DNA from 2 places in the Pedobacter sp. GSP4 genome. Region 1 is predicted to be linked to the other one. Evidence: riboswitches for the same ligand, from Rfam matches in the RefSeq annotation. Region 1 holds a riboswitch; the other holds the start of a gene.
What was found. A riboswitch is a leader RNA that binds a small molecule or an ion and turns the genes downstream of it on or off. The one in region 1 is predicted to bind cobalamin.
Positions count from the first base shown of each region.

Region 1 (11,369 bases):
GGATTAGAAAGCATATCTACCCCACCGGCCGCTGCAATCTGAAAGGGAATCCAATGGCCACAATTGTAGATCGGTTCAATCCATTCCATTAGCATAATCCTTTTTAATGGCGCACGGTTTAGCCTAAGCTGATCTAAGATATAATCGGTCCGCTTTTGCAGTCCGGCTAAATAATTTAGTGCCACTTCTTCCTTACCTAAAGCTTTGGCAATGGTAATGGCGCACTCAAAAACATCTTGCAGGTTATTTGGCGATAATGGCACCAAAGTAGGCTGCTTGCTCAATTTCATTACCGCGGTTTCTGTACAAACGGTATCAATGTTGCACACTTCGCAGATATCCTGTGTAAAAACAATATCAGGTGCAATGCTTTCCAATAATTCATCATCCACCCAATACAAACTTTTGCCCTGTGCTTTTGATGCTGAAAAAATGCGGTCGATCTCGATACTGGTATAATTTTTACCTTCCAGTATGCAGCGGACAACTTTTGGTTGCGCGGCTGCTTCTACAGGGCATTCGAAGGTTACACCGTACAAATATTCTTGTAGGCCCATATCGTAGATCATTTTGGTTGCAGCAGGCAAAAAGGAAACGACTTTCATTATAATATCTAGTTTTGTGTTAATGGCCTATCATACACATATGATTTGTCACATTGAGCTTCCGGATTTTCGGGACAAGTAGTCGAAATGCTTTAAAAGGTCTTCGGTCATGTCCTTTTACAGGGTCAGGATGACAATTCTACTTCTACAACGGCTCCTCTAACTCCCCTTATCAGATACTGATCCCGATAACTTTGGATAGTATGACGCGGAGTACTAAGTTAAAAAAAATCCTCTTTTGAACCGAATCAAAAGAGGATTTAATATCTAAGTGAGTATGGATTACAACTCTTGTGTTTGCAATTTTAATACCGGATATTTTGCCTTTAAAATCTCGAAAGCGCCAAACAATAGTGCACCATAAATTACCGTTCCTTCTAAAAATCTAATCTCGAAAGGAATAGCTCTTTCTAAACACAACCAAAAACCAGCTAAATCTTGTGTGTACGATGGGTTTTGAAACCAAACACCAAAATCGGTAACAATCCAGTGGATAAATACAATTACCAGTGTTGAGGCCAATAGGTTTACCACGTTTACCTTTTTAAGCAATACCCTGCCTACCAAAACCATCAAAGCAAACGCAAGGTAGGTATAATACCAGCCTTCGTAAAGAAAACCGCTACTGTATTTGCTAAATATGGTAGTTGCCAAAATAAAGTCGCTTAAAAACAAACTCAATAATGGAAAAGCAAAGGCTTTAAGGTGATCTTTAAAGTATGCCCCACCGAATAAAGCTACTGCTCCTATTGATGAGAAGTTGGCAAATTTTAATTCATCTGAGTTGAAAGTGACTAACAAACGGAAAGCCGTAATGGCCAAGATCATCAACAACAAAATTAAAGTGCGTGGATTGAATTTTAAATGAGACATTTTATTTTGGTTATTATTTACTGCAAAGTTAAAGTTTATTAGCGGATATTAAAACTTACCCCTGCATTAAAGTTAAAGCCAGGTGTATTGTATCCGATAATTTCGTTGTATTTCTGGTTCAGGATATTTTTTGCATCAAAAAATAATTTTACCCGTTTTTTAGCCAATGCATATTCTACATATGCATTTAACAATTTATACGATGGCAGTTCCTCAGTAGTATAAGAGATAAAATTGGTATCGTAACGCTTACCAAAATAACGGAAATTGGCACTTACATATAAATTGCTTGTGGCCTGCGCGCCTGCATTAATGCCAAAGGTATGTTTGGGCCTGCGGATCAAATAATCTACTGTTCCGGTATTTCCTTCTACATATGCATAATAGCCGTTTACATTAAAAATACTGAACTTTACTGCTGGCTCTACTTCAAAACCTTTATATTTTTGGTTGCCCTGATTAAAATAACCGGTGGTATATACAATGGCATCGGTTAAATCGCGTTTAAAACCTGCAACACGCAAGGTAAACAGCTCATCGGCAAGGCTAAAATTCACACCGGCTTCATAATTTTGAGATTTTTCCGGTTTTAAATCCAAATTAGCTCCATACTGTCCAAACAACATATTCAACGTAGGGATTTTGAACGCAGTAGATACTGTTCCGAATAATTTTATTTCTTTGATGATGTTGATACTTGGGGTAACTGAATAGGTATAATTTTCGCCATATTGATCATGTTTATTGTAACGGCCACCTACTTCCAGATTAAACACACTTAAATCATGCAGGAACAATGATCCGTAAGCCGCAAAGATATTAGTGGTTGGATTTTGCGTATCGGTAATCAGTTTCATCTTTCTGTTGTCGATACCTACCAATAAATCCAGTTTGTTGCTAAGCTTTTGGTTGTAGAATAAATCAACTGTATTGAGTTTACCATAGTTCAAGAAATTACTGGCAAAACCCATAAAGCTCGAATTAACATCGTTTGAGTTACTTTGATGGCTATAGTTTAAAGTGATTTTTCCGCTGTTTAACTTGTACTCGGCATTAAAACCTGCGCTAAACTGTTTTAAAACTGAATTATTGGTTGGTAAACCATCTTTAAAACCATCTTCATCTATTTTATAATTACCATAGAAATAGCGTAAAAACGGATTAACGGAGAAATTTTTATCCAGTTTAATACCGAAATTGGCGTTTACACCATCGGTTTTAAAACCATCTTTATCAAATACAGCTGTGCTTCCTACCGGGGTAGCTGCTTCAGAAATCCCATCAGTTTTAAAATGTGTGTAGTTAATGTTGTAAGTAAAGCCTTCTACACCGCCATTTAAGCCAATTGTGCCTTTATAGGTTTCGAAACTACCTGCACTCGCTACGCCATAAATGGTATTACCTTTAGGTCCGCCTTTTTTGGTTACAATATTGATTACACCCGCAACGGCATCTGATCCATAAATGGTAGACTGACCGCCCTTTAAAATTTCAATATGGTCTATCTGATCGATAGAGAACAAACGTAGATCGAAGGTTCCGCTAATACTGGCCGGATCGTTCTGTACAATACCATCAATAAGCACCAAGGTATAACCGCCTAAAGCGCCCCTAAAAAAGATACTTTTATCTTTCCCCTGACTGCTATTGCCCCCGCTGATTACAATGCCCGCCTGTTCGGTAAGCAGATCGGGCAACGATTTGCCATTACTGCGCTCCAATACTTCGCGACTGATGATGGTAACTACTTTACCGGTTTGCGATTGTTTCTGATTGTTTTTGGTGGCAGAAATAACCACATCTTTAAGCTGTAAGCTGTCTTGATTTTGTGCATTAGCCAAGTGGCTAAGCAATAACTGTGCAAGGCCCAGGCCGGCTACAGCTAAAATTCTTGTTTTGTTCATTTGATTGTGAGTTTTGCCCACAGCCAACAGATTGGAACGGAAATGAAAATACGAAAAACGTTAAGTACCTCAATCCTAGCTTCAATCCTCGAAAGCTATGAAATTAAATGCTTAAGGCAGGTCTTCTGACTTGCTCCCGGTTTTCTGCCTTCCCGCTCCGGTATAATGGAACAGTGACGTTTGTAGAAAACCGTTATAGAGCTTACAGCTGCGGGACAGTTACAGATTTACACTGTATTCCCTTTTAATTCCGATTATTACACCGGAAACCAAAAGCAGCGCAAATGTAACAAAAAGAGTGAATAGCCGAAAGTATCGTTGCATTACATTAATTAAGCACTGTAAAATATGATTTTTGTATAATTAGATACGATTTGAGCCTTGCGAGATACTATTTCATTATATTTAGATACCCATTCAGTCTTTCGGGATATAATTAGTGTCTAATTAGATATGATTTCAGTCTTAATTGACTCAAAATATATTTAATTAGATATGTTTTGAATGTCTCTAAATAGGAATGGTATCTAATCCGATAGGTCTTGAAGCTTCCGTTGTATGATTTGGTCTTTATTAATACTGTAAAAGATTTTGCAGTAGGAAACCACAAAGAAAAAGGCCCGCAAAATGCAGGCCCTAAACATAAGAGAGGTTATTTATTATATTTTAATGGAAAATGGCTAAATCATTAAAAAAGATCTTCGAAAAATCTGTCGTTACACCATCGCCACCGTATTTGATTTTTTTCACTAATACCCCGGTAGATGCATTATAGATCAATAAGTAATTCACTGTAGAAGCTGCACCGTAACCTTGAATTCCGTTTACCACCAGGTAATCTTTGTTCCTATCGTAACGGATTGCTCCATAAACCATAAAAGGATCTTCGGTAATGGTTATAAATGGCTGCAATATTGATGCGGCATTACCATCAACATATTTGTAAATTGCTTTACCTGAATGATAAAAAATAGCATTCTCTTTTGTTGAAGCCGTGATACGCGTTGGCGCATCGAGCCCGAAAGTTCCAATGGCCACATTTAAAGCTACACCTGCTGTATCCAAATTATTGTCGATTGCAATTAACCGGCTGCCCGTTGAAGCCCAAACTTTTCCATTTGGTGTTTGTGCAAAGCCACGGTTAATGTTCGAGAAGGTTTTTGCCAAAGAGTAATTGCTTGCCGAAATGATCTTTGCGCCATTGCTCTGCAGCAAATAAACGTAATCGCCTTTTTTCCACATATCGCCCGTATTCACAGCGCCTACAGTGGTTAATTTGTTTTGAACGGTAAGGGTATTAAGGTCGATCTGGTAAACACCATCGTTGGCACTTAAAAGACCTCGGTTTCCTTCTACCTGTACAATACTTCTCCAGTTACTGGTTTCCTGCACATACCTCGCCTCTTCTTTTAGTGTATATTCATTTATTTTAACAATCGGGCCATTAATCTTACTCAATAAATAAATACTGCCGTTAATAATAGAAGCAAACTGTAGTGTACTGGTTTTTGCTGTATTTGATAATATTCTGCCCGGATTTTCTTTCTCGTAAGCCCTGGTATTAAGAGTATCATCACCATAACGGTAAAAGCTCACACTACCCGCATTCTGTCCGTAAGAGCCTTCACCTATTACAAAGAAGCCATTTTCATATTTACCAGCAACGGGATCAACCTGCAATGATTCTACATTATCTTTTTTGCATGAATAAAGCGCTGTTGTTAAAAGTATTGCACTTATTAATAATGGCTTAAAGTTGTTTTTGTTCATTTTGTACTGTTTATTTTTTTAAAAGTTTAAGATCTACTGCTCCACCAAATTCGGTCGAGATTTCGCCAATGTAGCGTGAACGGTCGTTATTGTTATCAGGGTGGAAAGGGTTTCCATTGCTGTTCTGGCCAGTGTAAACCTTTACAAAATCGATGGCTGCCAAGCTTACCTTTTTCCCGGTGGCATCTACAGCCCAATCGATATCGAAGGTGTTGTATCCCCTGCCCAGTTGCTCTTGCACGCTAACATACTCGCCCGATCCATTGTCGGCATACCCAAAACTGAATGGCTTGTTGCTTATGATTTCACCGGGCATTAAAGTGTTTTTCAACAAAGTGCCGGTAAAGGAAATTTCGTTTGCTGTTGCCCATGCTGGGAAATAATCCTGCGCATGGAACTGGTTTCGGAGTATCAGCCCTTCTCTTCCCTGATTGTCGGTCCAGCGGATATCATCACTCAATTTGGCTGGCCTGTAATACGTTATTTTATAATTTTTAAGCGTAGCTGCATCATTGTAATCACTTCCGGCAAGTTCATACCAAACATCATCGGGCAGGCCGTTTTTATTCGCATCCTGCATTACGCTTACAATGCCCGGTTCGGAGAATTCCATCCCTACACCAATAAGCGGATTGCCATAAATGCCGAGGTCGGCCCCAGCAGAATTGCTGATGCTGTGATCAAAGCCAAAAACTATGTAACCGCCATAGCCGCCTAACGATACCAGACCGTTTCCGGCGTTACCAAGCAGCACATCTGTTTTAACCAGATCGTTGGCAAATTGTCCGGGCGCCTGCTTAAACTCGTAAATTTTATTTACATACGGCGATGTGCCCGCCACCGGTTTTTCACCCGCTCCTTCTTTTTCGCCCGCATTTTCTTTCTTACAGGAAAGCAGTACAGCGGATGAAAGAAGGGCCAGTGCTATTGATTTAATTTTCATGTTTAAAAAGTTTTCTTGTCTTACCTATTTAATCCCCAGATCGGCTGCGCCTTTTACTTCGGTAGATACTTCTCCCAAAAGCGTATTTCCTTTTTCTCTTTGCCCGGTGTAAACCTTTACAAAATCGATGGTTTTTAAAGCAACTTTTTTCCCATTCTGATCTACAGCCCAATCAATATCGAAGCTGTTATACCTTTTAGTGGCATAATCATCATCTAACGACCAGCTATCGGTATAGCCCCAAGGAAATGCATTATTGATAAAAATACTTCCGTTTTTACCCCAGGTAGATGGAAGCAATGTTCCTTTAAGTGTTAGTTTTTCTTGGTTTGGAGCAAATTCAGGATAGAAATTATGCTTATGGAAACTGTTTACATCATATGTTCCGCTGCCGCCCTGATTGTCTGTCCAGCTTACATTGGCGAAACCTTTTGGGTTGGTATAGGTTATTTCGTAATTTTTAATGGTAAGTGGGTTGTTGTATTCGCTACCTGCAAGCTCATACCACTCATCGTCCGGTTTACCATTTCCGTTCACATCCTGACTAACCATTACAATTCCAGGTTCGGCAAATGGCGTTGTGCCACCAATAGGATTACCATAAATGGCCAGATCGGCACCGGTATTGTTTAACACCGAGTAATCGAACCCAAAAACAATATAACCACCAAAACCACCCAGGGTAACCATACTGGTTTTGCTCACATCTCCAATAATTTTCTGTGCACCGGCAGGGCTTCCTAAGCTTTCGTTTATAAACTGGCCCGGAGCCGATAAGTATTCAAAAACGGTGGTAATAAATTTGCTACTGGCGGGCGTAATTTCTACAACTGGCACAGGCACCGTTATCGTGTATTTGTGCGAAAATGAGCCTACATTATTGCTTGCTGTATATTCTATAACATAAGTACCGGCCTTTAAAGGCGTAAAATCGTAATTGTAAACGCTGCTGACTACGGTACCGTCCAATTTCCATTGGTGATTAAATCCTTTTCCATTATTTGTTCCTACGGCAAAAGCAATTTTGGTATTTACCTTCGAGGTCATTGTTTCGCCTTTGATGCTCAGATTAACATCTGGGGCAGCTTCGTTATCTTTTTTGCAGCTATAAATCAGTGTGGCAAGGCCGAGCATTAACAATAGGTAAGTTTTTTTCATGTATGACTGTTCTTTATTATGATTTGGGTATTTGAAAATGTATACAGAGCTAATATTTGTTTATTCATATTTATAAGTGTAGTTAAATACAGCATGCTGAGGAAGGCCAGCGGTTTCGAAACTGAATTTTATCTTTCCATCTGTTCCAACGCAATAAGCAAAGCCCTTGCTGCTGCTGTAGTTATTGGCATCGGCAACCATAACTTCTTTATTGAATGGGTTGATGGTAAGTCCATAAATGGTATTTATCGTTTGTTTATCGGTAATTAAATTGGCACCAAGTGCTCCACTGGTTGTATTTAGGGCTTTAATTTCAGGGCTTTTGTAAATATCTTTAGCTACATAGGCAGTTGAACCATTTACTGCCAAAGCGCCCAGATCATAATCATAAGAAGCGATTTTGGTATCGCTAACACTACTGATCCGATCAAGCGAAGGATTGTTATTAACGATATAATCATTCCAGGTTACTACAAACAAGTCGCCATTATCGGCTGCCTGGATTCTAACGGGATTATTGTTTACCGCAATATCTTTGGTTTTGGTAAAGGTGGCCAGGTCGATTACCGAAACTTTGTTTTTTGCTCCGTTTTGATAAAAAGGATGTGATGAATTACACACATACAATTTTCCATTTGCTACAGCCAGCTGCTCAAGCCCTTCTGATAGCATAATTTCACCGTCAATGGCCATTGTTGCGGTATCGATACGGCTTACTTTTCCATCATAGCGCGATACATAAGCCTTGTTTTTATAAAAAGCTACAAACCTTGGTATATAACCATCGCTTGCTGAGTTAAATGAAATCCTTTTTAACGATTTGCATGTTTTAATATCGATGATATCCAAAAATGATTGTTTAGTACCCTGAATACCGGCTACAACGCAATACATTTTGCTGCCATACTGCTGCAGGTCGTTTGCTGTTTCTCCAACTGATGCTCCGTTTACCTGTTTGTAGTAATCGGCAACGGTAACTTTGGTAGAAATATCGTAATAGGAAAGAGCACTGTTGTTACTGCCCATTAGCCCTTCGCAAAGCATATAAACGCCTTGTGTACCAGTAATAACCTGTTTCTTCTCTGCTTCTTCTATCTTGTCTTTTTTACAAGATGAAACGGCTACAAGCGCTGTTGCCAGAATAAGTAAGGTGTGTTTTTTGTAGAAATTTATCATGATATATATTTAGTTTGTGAATGCAACATGGGCAGGGATATCGCCAGTGGTAACCGACCATTTTAACCGGCCTTCGGCGCTGTAGCAGTGCAGCTTACCAGGTGTAACGTAATCTTTTGCATCAGTTACGTAAACATCTTTACTGGCTGGATTAATGGCAATGCCATAAGGGATTTTAATGTTCTTTTCGGTGCCATCATTTATAAACTTACGGTCCATCAATGTTTCATCTTTGGTGTTGATCATATGATAGGTAATCTCATTTTTACCTGCGATGTAATTCCATGCTGTAGCATAGATATAAGCGTAATCATCGTCGATAGCGAGGTTACTTGCGGCTATGTTGAATACCTTTTTGATCTGATCAGTTTGTGTATCAATTACGAAAAGCTTTGAGGCAATGGTATAGTAATCGCCACGGGAGGTAACATACAGGTCGCCATAACGGTCGGCTTTGATGCGGTGGAGATTAATGGCCACCTCGATGCGTTTAATTTCTTTAAAACTTCGCAGGTCGATTACAGAAACGGTGTGCTCGTAATCTGGCGGACTATAACCTCCAGAATTGGCTACATAAAGTTTATGGCCAACTACGGCCATTTCTTCTGGCTGCCTGCCAACTTCAATACTGCGGTTTATGGTTAAAGTTGTAGTATCAATTTCGGCAACGGCACCATTTGGTGATTTTGGATCGCCAACTTTGCCTAAATAGGCACTTACGTAAGCTTTTCCATTATTAAATGTAATGTAGCGGCAATTGATAATATTGATTTGCCCTATTTTTTTGCCCGTTTTGATGTTGAGTACCTCAACCTTGTTCGATACGTTTACCACCACATAAAGTTTGCTCCCGTACCGTCCAATATCATTGGCTACATCGCCCAAGCCTTTGGTTACTTCGGGGTTTACCTGGTTATATAAATTGCGGGTATAAATTCCGTTTACCAGGTCCATATAATCCAATGAGGCCTTATTCATATTCATGTTGCCTTCGTTAATCAGATAAAACCCCTTTATGGCTGAGGTAGGCTCTGGCTCAACTTTGGTAATTTCAGAAGGTAAAGGCTGTGGGTCTTTTCTGCAGGCGCTAAAGATTATCACCACTACAGCCAAAATGGATATATACTTTAAAGGCCTCATAGCTTATAATTTAGGGTTAGCCTGTAGTTTCTACCGGGCATTGGGAAATTTGGAATCAGGTCGTAATATTGGTTAAGCAGGTTATTTACTTCCCCGTTTAGGTTTATACTCCCTTTTTTAAGTTTAAATTCATATCCAATGGCAGCATCGTGCGTATACCATGGTTCCATGTAGTTGTAAATGTTGTTTGCCTTTTGGTTATAGCGGAACCCAGTGTAAATGAAACTGTAATTTGCATGCCAGTTGTGATAATCAAGGCGCGTTAGAAAAGAGCCACTGTTTTTAGGAATGTAGGGAATCTGGTCCTTATAGGTTTCGTCCGCTGTCGAGGTAACATCTACAGCTTTTTGAAAGGTATAATTGATGCCGATATTCATTACAAAATCGGTAAGTGGTTCAAATGCTGTTTTTGCGTTAAGCTCTAAGCCCCGTATATCAACCAAACCCACATTGTACATAATCCACCTGAACAAGTTTGCACCAGGCTGGGCCACAATCTTATCTTTAACGCGGTTGTAATACACATCAGATTGGATATCGATAAATTTGAGTTTGCTGTTTTTAAAGTTTTTGAAATAGGTTAGCCCAACATTGTACTGTTTGGTATACTCCGGATTTAACAGCGTATTACCGATAAACGTGTAATACAGATCGTTAAACGTAGGCATCCTGAATATATCCTTATAAAATGCACGCAGCCTTAAATCCTGCGCTTTGAACAGTTTCCACGATAACATTACTGTTGGGCTAAAAACCTGTTTGTTGCCAGAAGAAGTATACAATTTTACCTGATCGACCACCGTAGTGCTCAATAGATTTACCTGTATATTGAACTGTTTAAAGGTTAAAGAAGAGCTTAAAACATTTAATATTGTATTCCTATCGGGGTAAGGGAACATGTAAATATTGGCAGCCAAAGTTTGGTAGCTATAATCGGATGCATAGGCGGCTTCCCAAGCAGTATTGATTTTATATTTTGCAGAGACGGATAGATAGGCTTCCTGCTCTTTAAAACGGTTATCCAAAAGCCCGGTGGTGGTTACGTAATCGGGATCAAGGTAACGCTGATAGGCGTAACCGTATTTTCCGTTGATCAAAACCGTTAATTTATTCGACAATTGCTTTTCTAAACTTCCCTGAACAAAGAAATCACGGTCCCAGATTCTTTGTGTAAAATCAAACCTGTTGGCTACAATGGCACCGGGCAATCCCCTATCTGATAAAAAAGAATAAGCCTGGGCATGCCACTTTCCATTTTTAATTTTCCCAAACAGTGCCGCCTGCAAACGGAAACGCTCCACATCGCCATTATTTCTTACGGCTGTGGTATCAAAAACGCCATTGGTATACCTGAATTTATATTTACCATCGGCACGTATATATTCGGTATTGATACTGGCCTGCAGGTTTTCGTTAATCTTATATTGATAAACCAAAGAAGGATTGATTAAACCGAACGATCCACTCTTTAAGCCCAACGCAAACTGCTGATGCTGATCTTTTTCAAAGTCGGGCGCTTTGGTTTTTAAGTAAATGCTACTGGCAGAGGCAAAAGCCCTTGCCGGAACAAGCAATTCGGGTTTCTGACCGCTGTATAAAGCAATTTCTTCAAGGTTATTTAATGAGAATTTACCTAAATCTACCTGACCGTTCTGCGCATTTCCAACTTGAATGCCATCTAAAAATACTGCGGTATGGTTGGTGCCCAAACTGCGCACATTTACTGTTTTTAATCCACCAATTCCACCATAATCTTTTAACTGCACCCCCGAAAAATAACGGATGGCATCAGCAACAGAT
Region 1 is NZ_JBPZIR010000002.1:434,255-445,623, forward strand. It holds gene ACS5PU_RS05360 (ABC transporter substrate-binding protein) at 1-605, opposite strand, end outside; gene ACS5PU_RS05365 (DUF6580 family putative transport protein) at 888-1,478, opposite strand; gene ACS5PU_RS05370 (TonB-dependent receptor plug domain-containing protein) at 1,517-3,382, opposite strand; cobalamin riboswitch at 3,481-3,671, opposite strand; gene ACS5PU_RS05375 (DUF5074 domain-containing protein) at 4,049-5,152, opposite strand; gene ACS5PU_RS05380 (PKD domain-containing protein) at 5,163-6,095, opposite strand; gene ACS5PU_RS05385 (PKD domain-containing protein) at 6,120-7,253, opposite strand; gene ACS5PU_RS05390 (YncE family protein) at 7,314-8,429, opposite strand; gene ACS5PU_RS05395 (YncE family protein) at 8,439-9,569, opposite strand; gene ACS5PU_RS05400 (TonB-dependent receptor plug domain-containing protein) at 9,566-11,369, opposite strand, start outside.

Region 2 (11,369 bases), on a different contig from region 1:
ATTTCTTCCCCCTGTTTGATTTAGGATAGCACAACCCTGCCAAAAATAGTTAAAAAAACCTTTACACAAATTGAGGGTTAATATTAAAAGATAAGCTTATTTTTGTGCCTTGAACATCCGCGATTTAATAAACAGATACAAAACCGACGATAGGGTAACCCAATTTACCAAGGCGTTGAACAGCACCAAAAGCCCCAAGATACAATTAAAGGGATTGGTGGGTTCGGCCGATGCTATAGTTGCACTTTCTTCTTATTTTCTGCTGCACAAGCCCCTATTATTCGTTTTGCCGGATAGGGAAGAGGCGGCCTATTTTCAATCTGACCTGGAAAGTGTACTGGATAAGCAGGTTTTGCTTTTTCCTTCCTCTTACCGAAAATCTTTTGATTTTACCCAGGTAGATACCGCCAATGTGTTGGCCCGTGCAGAGGTTTTAAACGAGCTGAACCACGATTCTGAATATGGTAAAATTGTAGTTTCGTATCCAGAAGCCATTGCCGAAAAGGTGATAGACCGTTCTGCACTGGAAAAAAATACGCTAGAAATTAGTTTAGGGGCGAAACTGGGAATTGATTTTATTAATGAATTTTTAATCGATTATGATTTCGACAGGCGCGATTTTGTTTACGAGCCCGGCCAGTTTTCTATCCGCGGGGGTATTGTAGATATTTTTTCGTTCTCTTCAGATCTGCCCTACCGTATAGAATTTTTTGGCGATGAGGTAGAGAGTATCAGGAGTTTTGAAATTGAAAGCCAGCTTTCGGTTGCCGATGTTAAATCGTTAACCATTGTGCCTAACGTTCAGGCCAAGTTTTTAACCGAAAGCAATATCAGCATCCTCGATTATATCGATCAGGATACCCAGCTTTGGTTTAAAGATGTAGAATTTACCCTCGATATTGTTAAAGCCGGGTTTAAAAAGGCCGTTGAGCTGTGGAAAGCCCTGCCAGCTGCCGATAAAACACAGAATCCGGAGTGGATCGACCCTAAATTTGCTTTTACCGACGAAAAATTACTGGGCGATCATCTTCACGATTTTCCGCTTGTGGAATTTGGTAAACAGTTCTTTTATAAAACCGACGACCGCTTTGAGTTCGAAACCAAGCCGCAGCCTTCGTTCAATAAGGATTTCAATCTGCTTATCCACAACCTGAAGGAGAATGAAAAGGAAGGCATTATCAACTTTATTTTTACCGATTCGCCAAAACAGATTGAGCGTTTGTACGCCATTTTAGAGGACATTGATAAAACGGCTAAATTTACACCGATCAACAGTATGCTGCGCGAAGGTTTTGTTGATCCGAAAATCCAAACGGCTTTTTACACCGATCATCAGATTTTTGACCGTTACTATAAATACAAGCTTAAAAAAGGTTATCAAAAAAGCCAGGCCATTACCCTGAAAGATCTGCGGGAACTCAAATCTGGCGATTACGTTACACACATCGATCATGGAATTGGCAAATATGCCGGCCTAGAGAAAGTTGAAGTAAATGGCAAAACCCAGGAAATGATCCGTTTGATTTATGCAGACAACGACCTGCTTTATGTAAACATCAACTCACTAAACCGAATTGCCAAATACAGTGGCAAGGAAAGCGGTGTGCCCAAAATGAATAAACTGGGTACAGATGCCTGGGATAAGCTAAAAAAAACTACTAAAAAAAAAGTTAAAGATATTGCCCGCGACCTGATTAAGCTTTATGCTTTGCGTAAAACCCAGGCCGGAACGGCTTTTTCGCCAGATAGCTATCTGCAGACCGAATTGGAGGCATCTTTTATTTACGAAGATACCCCCGATCAGTTAAAGGCCACACAGGATGTAAAAAAAGACATGGAGTCGCCACACCCAATGGACCGTTTGGTTTGCGGTGATGTAGGCTTCGGAAAAACCGAAATTGCCGTGCGTGCTGCATTTAAAGCTGTAGCAGAAGGCAAACAGGCTGCCGTTTTAGTGCCTACCACCATCTTGGCGCTACAACATTTTAAAACCTTCTCTTCGCGCCTAAAAGATTTCCCGGTTACGGTTGATTATATTAACCGTTTTAAAACCAATAAACAGATTAAAGATACCCTGGCCGAAGCTGCAGCAGGTAAAGTTGATATTTTAATCGGTACCCACCGCTTACTGAGCAAGGATGTAAAGTTCAAAGATCTGGGCATCATGATTATTGATGAGGAGCAGAAATTTGGTGTTACCGCAAAAGAAAGGTTAAAAGCGGTACGGGTAAATGTTGATACGTTAACTTTAACCGCAACACCTATCCCTAGGACATTGCATTTTTCGTTAATGGGGGCCCGCGATTTATCCATTATCAGCACACCACCACCCAACCGCCAACCGGTTAGTACAGAGTTACATGTTTTTAATGATAAGCTGATCCAGGAAGCTGTTCAGTTTGAACTGGACCGCGGGGGCCAGGTTTTCTTTATCCATAACCGGGTAAATGACCTGATGCAACTAGGTGGATTGATACAAAAGCTCGTACCTAAAGCCAGGATAGGGATTGCGCACGGCCAGTTAGATGGCGATGCGCTAGAAGATGTAATGCTCGATTTTATTAACGGTGAAAAAGATGTGCTGGTAGCCACCACCATTATCGAAGCTGGTTTGGATATTCCGAATGCCAATACCATTATCATCAACCATGCCCATATGTTTGGCCTGAGCGATCTGCACCAAATGCGGGGCAGGGTAGGCCGGAGTAACAAAAAGGCTTTCTGTTATTTATTATCGCCGCCTTTATCAACCTTAACATCCGAAGCACGTAAGCGCTTAAGCGCCATTGAAGAATTTTCTGACCTCGGCAGTGGTTTTAATGTAGCCATGCGCGATTTGGACATCCGCGGAAGTGGAAACTTATTGGGGGCAGAGCAAAGCGGGTTTATTGCAGAAATCGGGTTCGAAATGTACCACAAAATATTAGATGAAGCCATTCAGGAGTTAAAAGAAGCTGAGTTTAAAGGCCTTTTCGAGAATGAACCTGAACGGCCCTTTGTTGGCTTTACGCAGGTTGATACCGACCTGGAACTCTATATTCCGGATGCCTATATTACCAATATTACAGAACGGTACAACTTATATACCGAACTCTCTAAACTCGATAACGAAGCCGAACTAGCGATTTTTGAAAAACATTTGGCCGATCGTTTCGGACCGGTTCCACCACAGGTAAAAACCATGCTCAGTGTGGTACGTTTGCAGTGGTTGGGCAAAAAACTCGGCTTCGAAAAAATCAGTTTCAAGAAAAACAGCTTGCGTGGCTACTTTTTAAGCGATAAACAATCGAAATATTTCGATTCGAATACCTTTACCAAAATTTTAACTTTTGCACAAAACCACCCGCGCATGTGCAATTTAAAAGAGGTTAAAAATACCTTAAGAATTGCTTTTGATAACATTAATACCGTTGAAGAAGCTATTGAAACTTTAGAGCTGATTGATTAAAAAAACGTTAATTCAGTCAGTCTGTTGACTGAATTAACGTTAATTGAGTCAGTCTATTGACTGAATTAACGTTTTTTACTATATTTGGCTTAAATGGAAAGTCAAATTACCAGATCCTTACAACCTATAATCCTCAATAAAATTGGGAAAAATAAGGTTATCTTAATATTTGGAACCCGAAGAGTAGGAAAAACCTGGTTGGTAGAAAATATCATAAAAGATGCCAACATTAACCATCTTTCTTTAAATGGCGAGGATCAGGATGTACAGGCACTATTATCTACGCGAACTGCGGCTAACTATAAAAGAATTTTGGGAGAAGCTAAGCTGCTTATTATTGATGAGGCACAGGTTATTCCTGAAATAGGAAAGATATTAAAACTGTTGATTGATACTTTCAAAGATTTAACCATAATTGCGAGTGGCTCCTCTACCTTTGATCTTTCAAACCAAACAGGCGAACCATTAACCGGCCGAAGTTTAACCTATTATCTTTACCCAATAGCACAGCTTGAGCTGGATAAAAGGGAAAATGCTTTACAAACAACTCAGAACCTAGAAGAAAGGCTAATCTTTGGTTCATATCCCGAACTATTCCACTTGGATTCATTAGCCGAAAAAGCGCAGTATTTAACAGAGCTTGTTAAATCTTATTTATTAAAAGATATCCTGATGTATGAAAACATACAGAATAGCGCGAAACTTTTGGAACTATTAAAACTTATTGCATACCAAGTAGGCTCAGAGGTTTCAATTGATGAAATTTCCCGCACGCTGGGCCTTAGTAAAAATACAGTAGATCGTTATCTCGATTTGCTTGCCAAAGTTTTTATTATTTACAAAGTCGGCGGATACAGCAATAATCTACGTAAGGAAGTTACAAAATCGTCAAAATGGTATTTTTACGATAACGGTATCAGAAATGCAATTATTAATGATTTCAGACTGTTAGCGCTACGTAATGATCAGGGTATTTTATGGGAAAACTATTGCTTTAGCGAACGTATTAAGAAAGTAGAATACGAACAACAAAATGCTACTCACTATTTTTGGAGAACTTACGATCAACAGGAAATCGACCTTATCGAAGTTAAAAATGGGGAAATTTTAGCGGTCGATTTCAAGTGGGGTGGTCAGAAAAAGAAAATACCTGGTTTTTTCGCTAAAAATTATCCCAAAGCCACTTTTTCAATTATTAACAAAGAGAATTACTTAGATTTTATATTGTAATGTTAGACCCAACCTTGTTGCTCGATTTAGTGAAAATGCAAATGCCTTACGGAAAATATAAAGGTTATCTAATCTGTAATATTCCCGAAAGTTATTTGCTGTGGTATAAAGATAAAGGTTTCCCAAAGGGAAAATTAGGCGATTTAATGGCTACCATGTTCGAAATACGCGTTAATGGACTGGAATACCTCTTAACCCCGTTGAAGAACCAGCGGTAAATCTTTCGAGTACTACCATAAAAAATCGTCATTGCGAGAAGGCTTTTTCAGCCGACGAAGCAATCTTTCTAGAAAGAGTTAATGGCGTAAAAGATTGCCTCGTCGTTCCTCCTCGCAATGACGAAAATTTAATAGGTTTTGTTAATGCTAGCGTAATCTGCGGGAAACAACCCTATATCTCACAGCCATTTTCATCACAAACCGCATCATTATTTTTATTTAATGAGGTCAGTGTAGTTTTTGGCTGAGCTTCTTTCCACTCTGTAAAACTTTGGGTAAGTGCATCGGTAAAAGCCTGAACGGGCTGAGCGCCCGAAACACCATATTTACGGTCCATAACAAAATAAGGTACGCCCCTGATACCCAAATTCTGGCTTTCGTAAATATCGTAACGAACAGCTTCGGCAAATTGATCGCTACTTAAAACCGCTTCTGCTTCTTCTTTATTTAAACCGATTTCTACCGCAAGATCAATCAAAACACTGCTTTCGCCGATATTTTTTGATTTAACAAAATGGGCTTCAAAAAGCTTTTCTTCAGCTAAATCCTGTAGGTTATGTTGTGCTGCCAAATGGATCAGGCGGTGTGCATTAAAGGTATTGGCCGGAATATTAGTATCAAAATCGATCGTTAAGCCCGCATTTGCAGCCATATCAACAACCTGTTTGGTCATCTGTTTAGCCTGTTCAACAGGCATTCCCTTGCTTCTCGAAAGGTAATCGTAAACTGTTTCGTTATTGGTGTTATGGTATTCCGGATTGAGCTGAAAACTCTTCCAATCCACTTCAATTTCATTTTTAAAAGGCAGCTTTTCCATAGCTTGTTCAAAATGCCTTTTTCCGATATAGCAAAACGGACACATTACATCCGACCAGATTTCTACTTTCATGACACAAAAGTAAATTGATTATAAATGGGGAAAGTAAAGCCAAAGTAAAAAGCCACTATCGTTAAGTATAGTGGCTTCTTAAATCACAGCATTTATTTATACAGCTGATTAAATATTAACTTAAAAGTTCCGTGCGTTTGTGCCCTAAAAGCTATTTCAGGTCCGAAAGCCAGCAGTTTTCCCTTGCCAACCTTTGCCTCAAAAGCGGTTACACCATCCTGCAGGTAAGCTTGGCCCCAGGCCCAGCCACTGCGCAACGGCGCAGCTGTTTCAAACCACATTAAAGGCTTAATCTTTCCTGATGCGATGGCATCGCCTGTAAGTTTAAAAACCGGACTGTTATCAAAATACACATCTGCTTCTTTTTCCATACCCCAGTTTGTTGGCAATGAAGTATCAACGCCTACATTTAAAACGCTTCCGGGAACGTAATACTTCTCTGCAGGCAAACGTTTTTCCTCACCGTTTACAATTTCCACCATTGCATTGCGAACAGGTAACTTTAAGTGGAAAGCTAAATTGGTACTGCTGCCTATGGTTACAATGTTTCCACCGGCTTCTAAAAACTTCTTTAATTCAGGGATTGATTTATCAGCGGTAATTCTTCCCAAACGGTTTCTGTAAGCTTCAGGAATTTCTTCTGCCTTCGGACCAAATGATCTGTTTCCAGCACCTCCGCTCTGAACAGATGGAATTGCTCCTCCTACAAAAATAATTACATCATACTTGGATTTTAAATTTCCGGCATCAATATCCTGAGGATAAATTACAGTTGCATTATAGTGATACTGCTCCATTAAAAACCTTACCCATCCCGAGGCCATAGAGCCTCCGTAAGTATCCCATAAAGCAATACGGCCAGCTGAAATTTCAACTTTGTTTTTTGGGGCCGGGGCACTTTTAAGTTTCACATTTGCTTTTTCCAGTATCGATTTCCCTGTGGATGAAACATAAAAATCGCCGTTTTCGGTAGAGCGGTAAACAGCAACTTTATTCTTCAACAGATCATTTACTGCTGTGTAAGAATCGTTTTGTGCCGCACTTAATACATAGCCTGATCCACTTGGCAGTTTATTTTCAGATTTTAATAATGCTCCGTAAGGATTTTTCTCAAAAGGGCCGGTAAAATCATCCAAAATGCGGTCGAACTTTACATCCATTAAATAGGCCAAAGTCCATCCGGCAGCATCGTATGGGGGAATTGGTGCGCCTCCCTCATATTTAAAATCGTTTGGATGGTCTTGTGGTTCGAACATGTCCAAAACATGCGGACGGAAAGCCTGATCGGTTTTTACCACATAACTTCCGGCAGGATAATTTTTGCCCGCTACTGTAAATGCCGAACTTGCCTTTTGAACCACAATACCCGTTCTGATCAAAGCATTTAAAAATTTAATGGCCGAATTAAAATCAGGTTGATCTGCAGATAAAATATAACCTCTTGGATCGCGGTTCGCTGGTGCTTTCATCACGGTATCGAGTGCTTTAATACTCAACTGCCGTCTCGGTCCAAAATCAGCATCTCCACCTGCAACCGCTGCACCTTTGTCGTTTTTCGCGGCATTGTTAATGGCTTCTATTTTTTTCGGGGAAAACGACCAGGTATCTTTTTTACCGCGCTCAATAGAATTTCTGCCCATTTGATAAATGTTGAACAGCAGTTCATCACGGTAGCGCTGGGCATAACTTAAAACAGCATAATTTAGGGATACAGAATAATCAATTGAGTTTTTAAAATACCATTTGCGCGGAGTAATCGGGTTTGGCGAATCGCCGTTTGGCAATAAACGCGATGGAACCAGTGGAATTTCTGATGGGGTGGGGTTACCGATAATCTCGGTTAACAGCCCGATCATGTTATGGAAATAAGTTGTTGTTCTTAACCCGCCATTATACCAGGTAGAATAAACCGAACCGCCCCGCTGGGTGTAGCCAGGCTTATTTTCTACATTCATTCTATTGTGCATGGCCGCACCAACAGCATCCAAACTGGTTAGCACCATGGGGTCGAATACATAATTAAAAGGATCGCGGTAAGGAGGTCCGGCCACTACTGTTCCGGCAGGGCCAGCCTGGTGATGGTTGTACATAATCTGCGGAATCCATTCTACAAAAAGCTGACGCCCTATGTTCTGTGTTTCTTTAAGGTTTAACATAAAGAAATCGCGGTTATTATCGTGTCCAGCATATTTTTCATACAGTACCGGCAGGCCCGAAGTTGTTCTTTTATTCTGGTCTTTTTCCCTCATGTACCAATTGCTTACCAGTTCCTGGCCATCGGGGTTAGCATGTGTAAAAAGAATAATTACATTATCCAAAATGCGCAAGGTTTCCGGATCGCTTTTAGAAGCAAATTCATAGGCCGTCTGTATCAGTTGATGTGCGCCAACCACTTCGTTTGCATGCAGCCCGCCATCAATCCAAACTACCGCTTTTCCTTCCTGTGCCAAGGCCTTAGCCTGTTCGGCATTAATTTCGGCATGTGCAAGCTGCTGCGAAATTTCTTTATACCGATCCAATTTCTTTAAATTTTCTGGCGAAGAAACAATTAACATGTACTGGCTTCTTCCTTCTTCGGTTTTACCTATATCTACGAGCTTGACACGCTTTGATGTTTCGGCCAGTTTTTTAAAATAAGCCTCCGTTTGGGTATAATTGGCTAGCTGGTAGTTATCACCGATATCGAAACCAAAATGCGTTTTTGGCGTGGGCACTTCCTGTGCCTGAACCGCACAGCACGAAATTATCAAAAAAGCAAAACAGGTATTTTTGAAGTAGTTTTTTATCATAATCGGGTTGTTTGTTGGATAATCAAATATAATAGAGAAAATGTAGCGATTTTACATGCGCCAAATTTGTTACAGTGCAGGTTTTGACAGAATTATATAGCTCAAAAAGCCTTTATTTTATCTCATGCGGTGCAAAAAACATTAAAAATTTAAAAAATCCTCCATCTTAATCTCTACATTTGCCTTTGATGTAAGTTCTTAACTTTATTTTTTCATCAACCGATATTGGCTTTACTTAGCTGTAGATTAAAAGGGAATCGTGTGCAAATCACGAGCTGTCGCGCAACTGTAAATTCTGTTTTTAAACGAAACAACGGTTTTATCAATATGCCACTGTGCCGATTTATCGGTATGGGAAGGCGATAAAATCGGGAATAAGTCAGGAGACCTACCGATATCGAATTGACGGTGCTTTCGCGTTATAAAGCAATTGGTCAGGTCTGATAGGTTCATGATAGAATTAACCATTTTATTAAATTTTGCTTTAAGCTTCTGGCTGATAAGTAGGTTTTTTGCGCCCTAACCTTTCCTTTTCATTTTAACCAAAAGCATCATAAAATATTGCTTAAAGGGCTTTTAAACGATTTATTTACTTAATCTTTAAAAGAGATGCTAACGCAAAATCTGGGCTATCCGCGAATAGGTAGCCAAAGGGAATTAAAGAAAATCTGCGAAAATTACTGGGCAGATAAAACTGGGTACAAAAATGTACTTCAGGTGGGGAAAAACATCCGCCACGAAAACTGGAAACTTCAAAAAGAAGCTGGGATAGATATTATTCCATCAAACGATTTTTCTTTTTACGATCATGTATTGGATCATTCCTTAACTTTCGGCGCCATTCCGAAAAGGTACAATGAAGTAATCTTGAAAAAAGGAAACGCCGAACTGGACCTTTATTTTGCCATGGCTAGGGGTTATCAAAAAGATGGATTAGATGTTGTAGCCATGGAAATGACCAAATGGTTCGATACCAACTATCACTACATTGTTCCAGAATTCTATAAAGATCAGCCTTTTAAACTGTTCTCGACTAAAATTATCGACGAGTTTTATGAGGCTAAACAATTTGGGCTAACCACTAAGCCGGTTTTGATCGGTCCTGTTTCCTATCTTTTACTGGGTAAGGAAAAAGAAGCCGGTTTCGAAAAAATAGATCTGATCAAGAACCTTCTTCCGGTTTACATCGATATACTATCCCGATTGGACGCTTTGGGAGCCGAGTATATACAATTCGACGAGCCATTTTTAACTTTAGATTTAACCGAAAAAGATCAAAAAGCCTACCAATATGCCTACAAAGAAATCAGGAAGGCTTTTCCACAATTAAAAATTGTATTGGCTACTTATTTTGAAGGCCTGGGCAATAATCTTGCGCTTGCGGCTGCTTTACCTGTAAATGTACTGCACATCGACCTCGTACGTGCTGAAGATCAGTTAACGGATGTGCTGGCTGCTTTAAAAGAAGAGACCATCCTTTCGCTGGGCTTGGTAGATGGCAGAAATATCTGGAAAAATGATTTTGAAAAATCGGTTTCCATCATTAACCAGGCTATCGAAAAAAGAGGTCGGGATAAAATCTGGATTGCGCCATCCTGCTCTTTAATCCATTCGCCTGTTGATTTAGACAACGAAACCAACGAGCAAAATCTCTCAGCAGAAATTAAACAATGGCTCGCCTATGCAAAGCAAAAAATTGCCGAACTGGCCACCTTAAAAAAACTGATCACAAACGAAAGCCCTGCATCTACCCTGCAAAAACTGGAAGAAAACAAGCTTGCCATCAGCAACCGTAAAGTTTCCAAAATCATTCATAATCCTGAGGTTAAAGCACGTGTTTTGGCACTAAAATCCGACGATGCTGAGCGCTTAAGTGCATTTTCTACCCGAAAAATTAAACAGCAGGAACTCAATCTGCCAAGTTACGCCACAACTACTATCGGTTCGTTTCCGCAAACAGCAGAAGTACGGAGTTGGAGGGCTAAACTCAAGAACGGAACTTTTACCGAAGATGAGTACAACAGCTTAATAGCCGAAGAAACTGCAAAAGCAGTAAAATGGCAGGAAGAAATCGATCTGGATGTACTGGTTCATGGCGAATTTGAACGCAACGATATGGTGGAGTACTTTGGTGAGCAGTTAGCTGGTTTTGCCTTCTCTAAAAATGGGTGGGTACAAAGTTATGGCTCGCGCTGCGTGAAACCGCCTATTATTTTTGGCGATGTTTCCCGTCCAGAGCCTATGACGGTAAAATGGACAGCTTACGCACAATCACTTACCGATAAACACATGAAAGGCATGTTAACGGGCCCTGTAACCATATTACAGTGGTCGTTTGTGCGTAACGATCAGCCCCGGTCAGAAACCTGTACCCAAATTGCATTGGCCATCCGCGATGAAGTTTGCGATCTGGAACAGGCTGAGATAAAAATTATCCAGATAGACGAGCCAGCCATTAGGGAGGGTTTACCGCTGCGCAAGGCAGATTGGCAAAACTATTTAAACTGGGCAGTTAAAGCCTTCAAAATTTCGGCAAGCGGTGTTAAAGATGATACACAGATCCATACACATATGTGCTACTCGGAGTTTAACGATATTATCCAGAATATTGCCGATATGGACGCCGATGTAATTACCATCGAAACCTCGCGTTCGCAAATGGAACTGTTAGATGCTTTTGCCGATTTTAAATATCCGAACGAAATTGGTCCTGGGGTATACGATATCCACTCTCCAAGGGTTCCGAAGCGCGAAGAAATGGTTCAGCTGTTGAAAAAAGCAAAAGCTGTTATTCC
Region 2 is NZ_JBPZIR010000003.1:366,789-378,157, forward strand. It holds gene mfd (transcription-repair coupling factor) at 110-3,448, shown strand; gene ACS5PU_RS08795 (ATP-binding protein) at 3,542-4,678, shown strand; gene ACS5PU_RS08800 (DUF3820 family protein) at 4,678-4,896, shown strand; gene ACS5PU_RS08805 (DsbA family oxidoreductase) at 5,069-5,785, opposite strand; gene ACS5PU_RS08810 (M14 family metallopeptidase) at 5,878-8,574, opposite strand; cobalamin riboswitch at 8,784-8,984, shown strand; gene metE (5-methyltetrahydropteroyltriglutamate--homocysteine S-methyltransferase) at 9,184-11,369, shown strand, end outside.
Region 2: another riboswitch for cobalamin. It lies ahead of metE (5-methyltetrahydropteroyltriglutamate--homocysteine S-methyltransferase); the one in region 1 lies ahead of ACS5PU_RS05370 (TonB-dependent receptor plug domain-containing protein).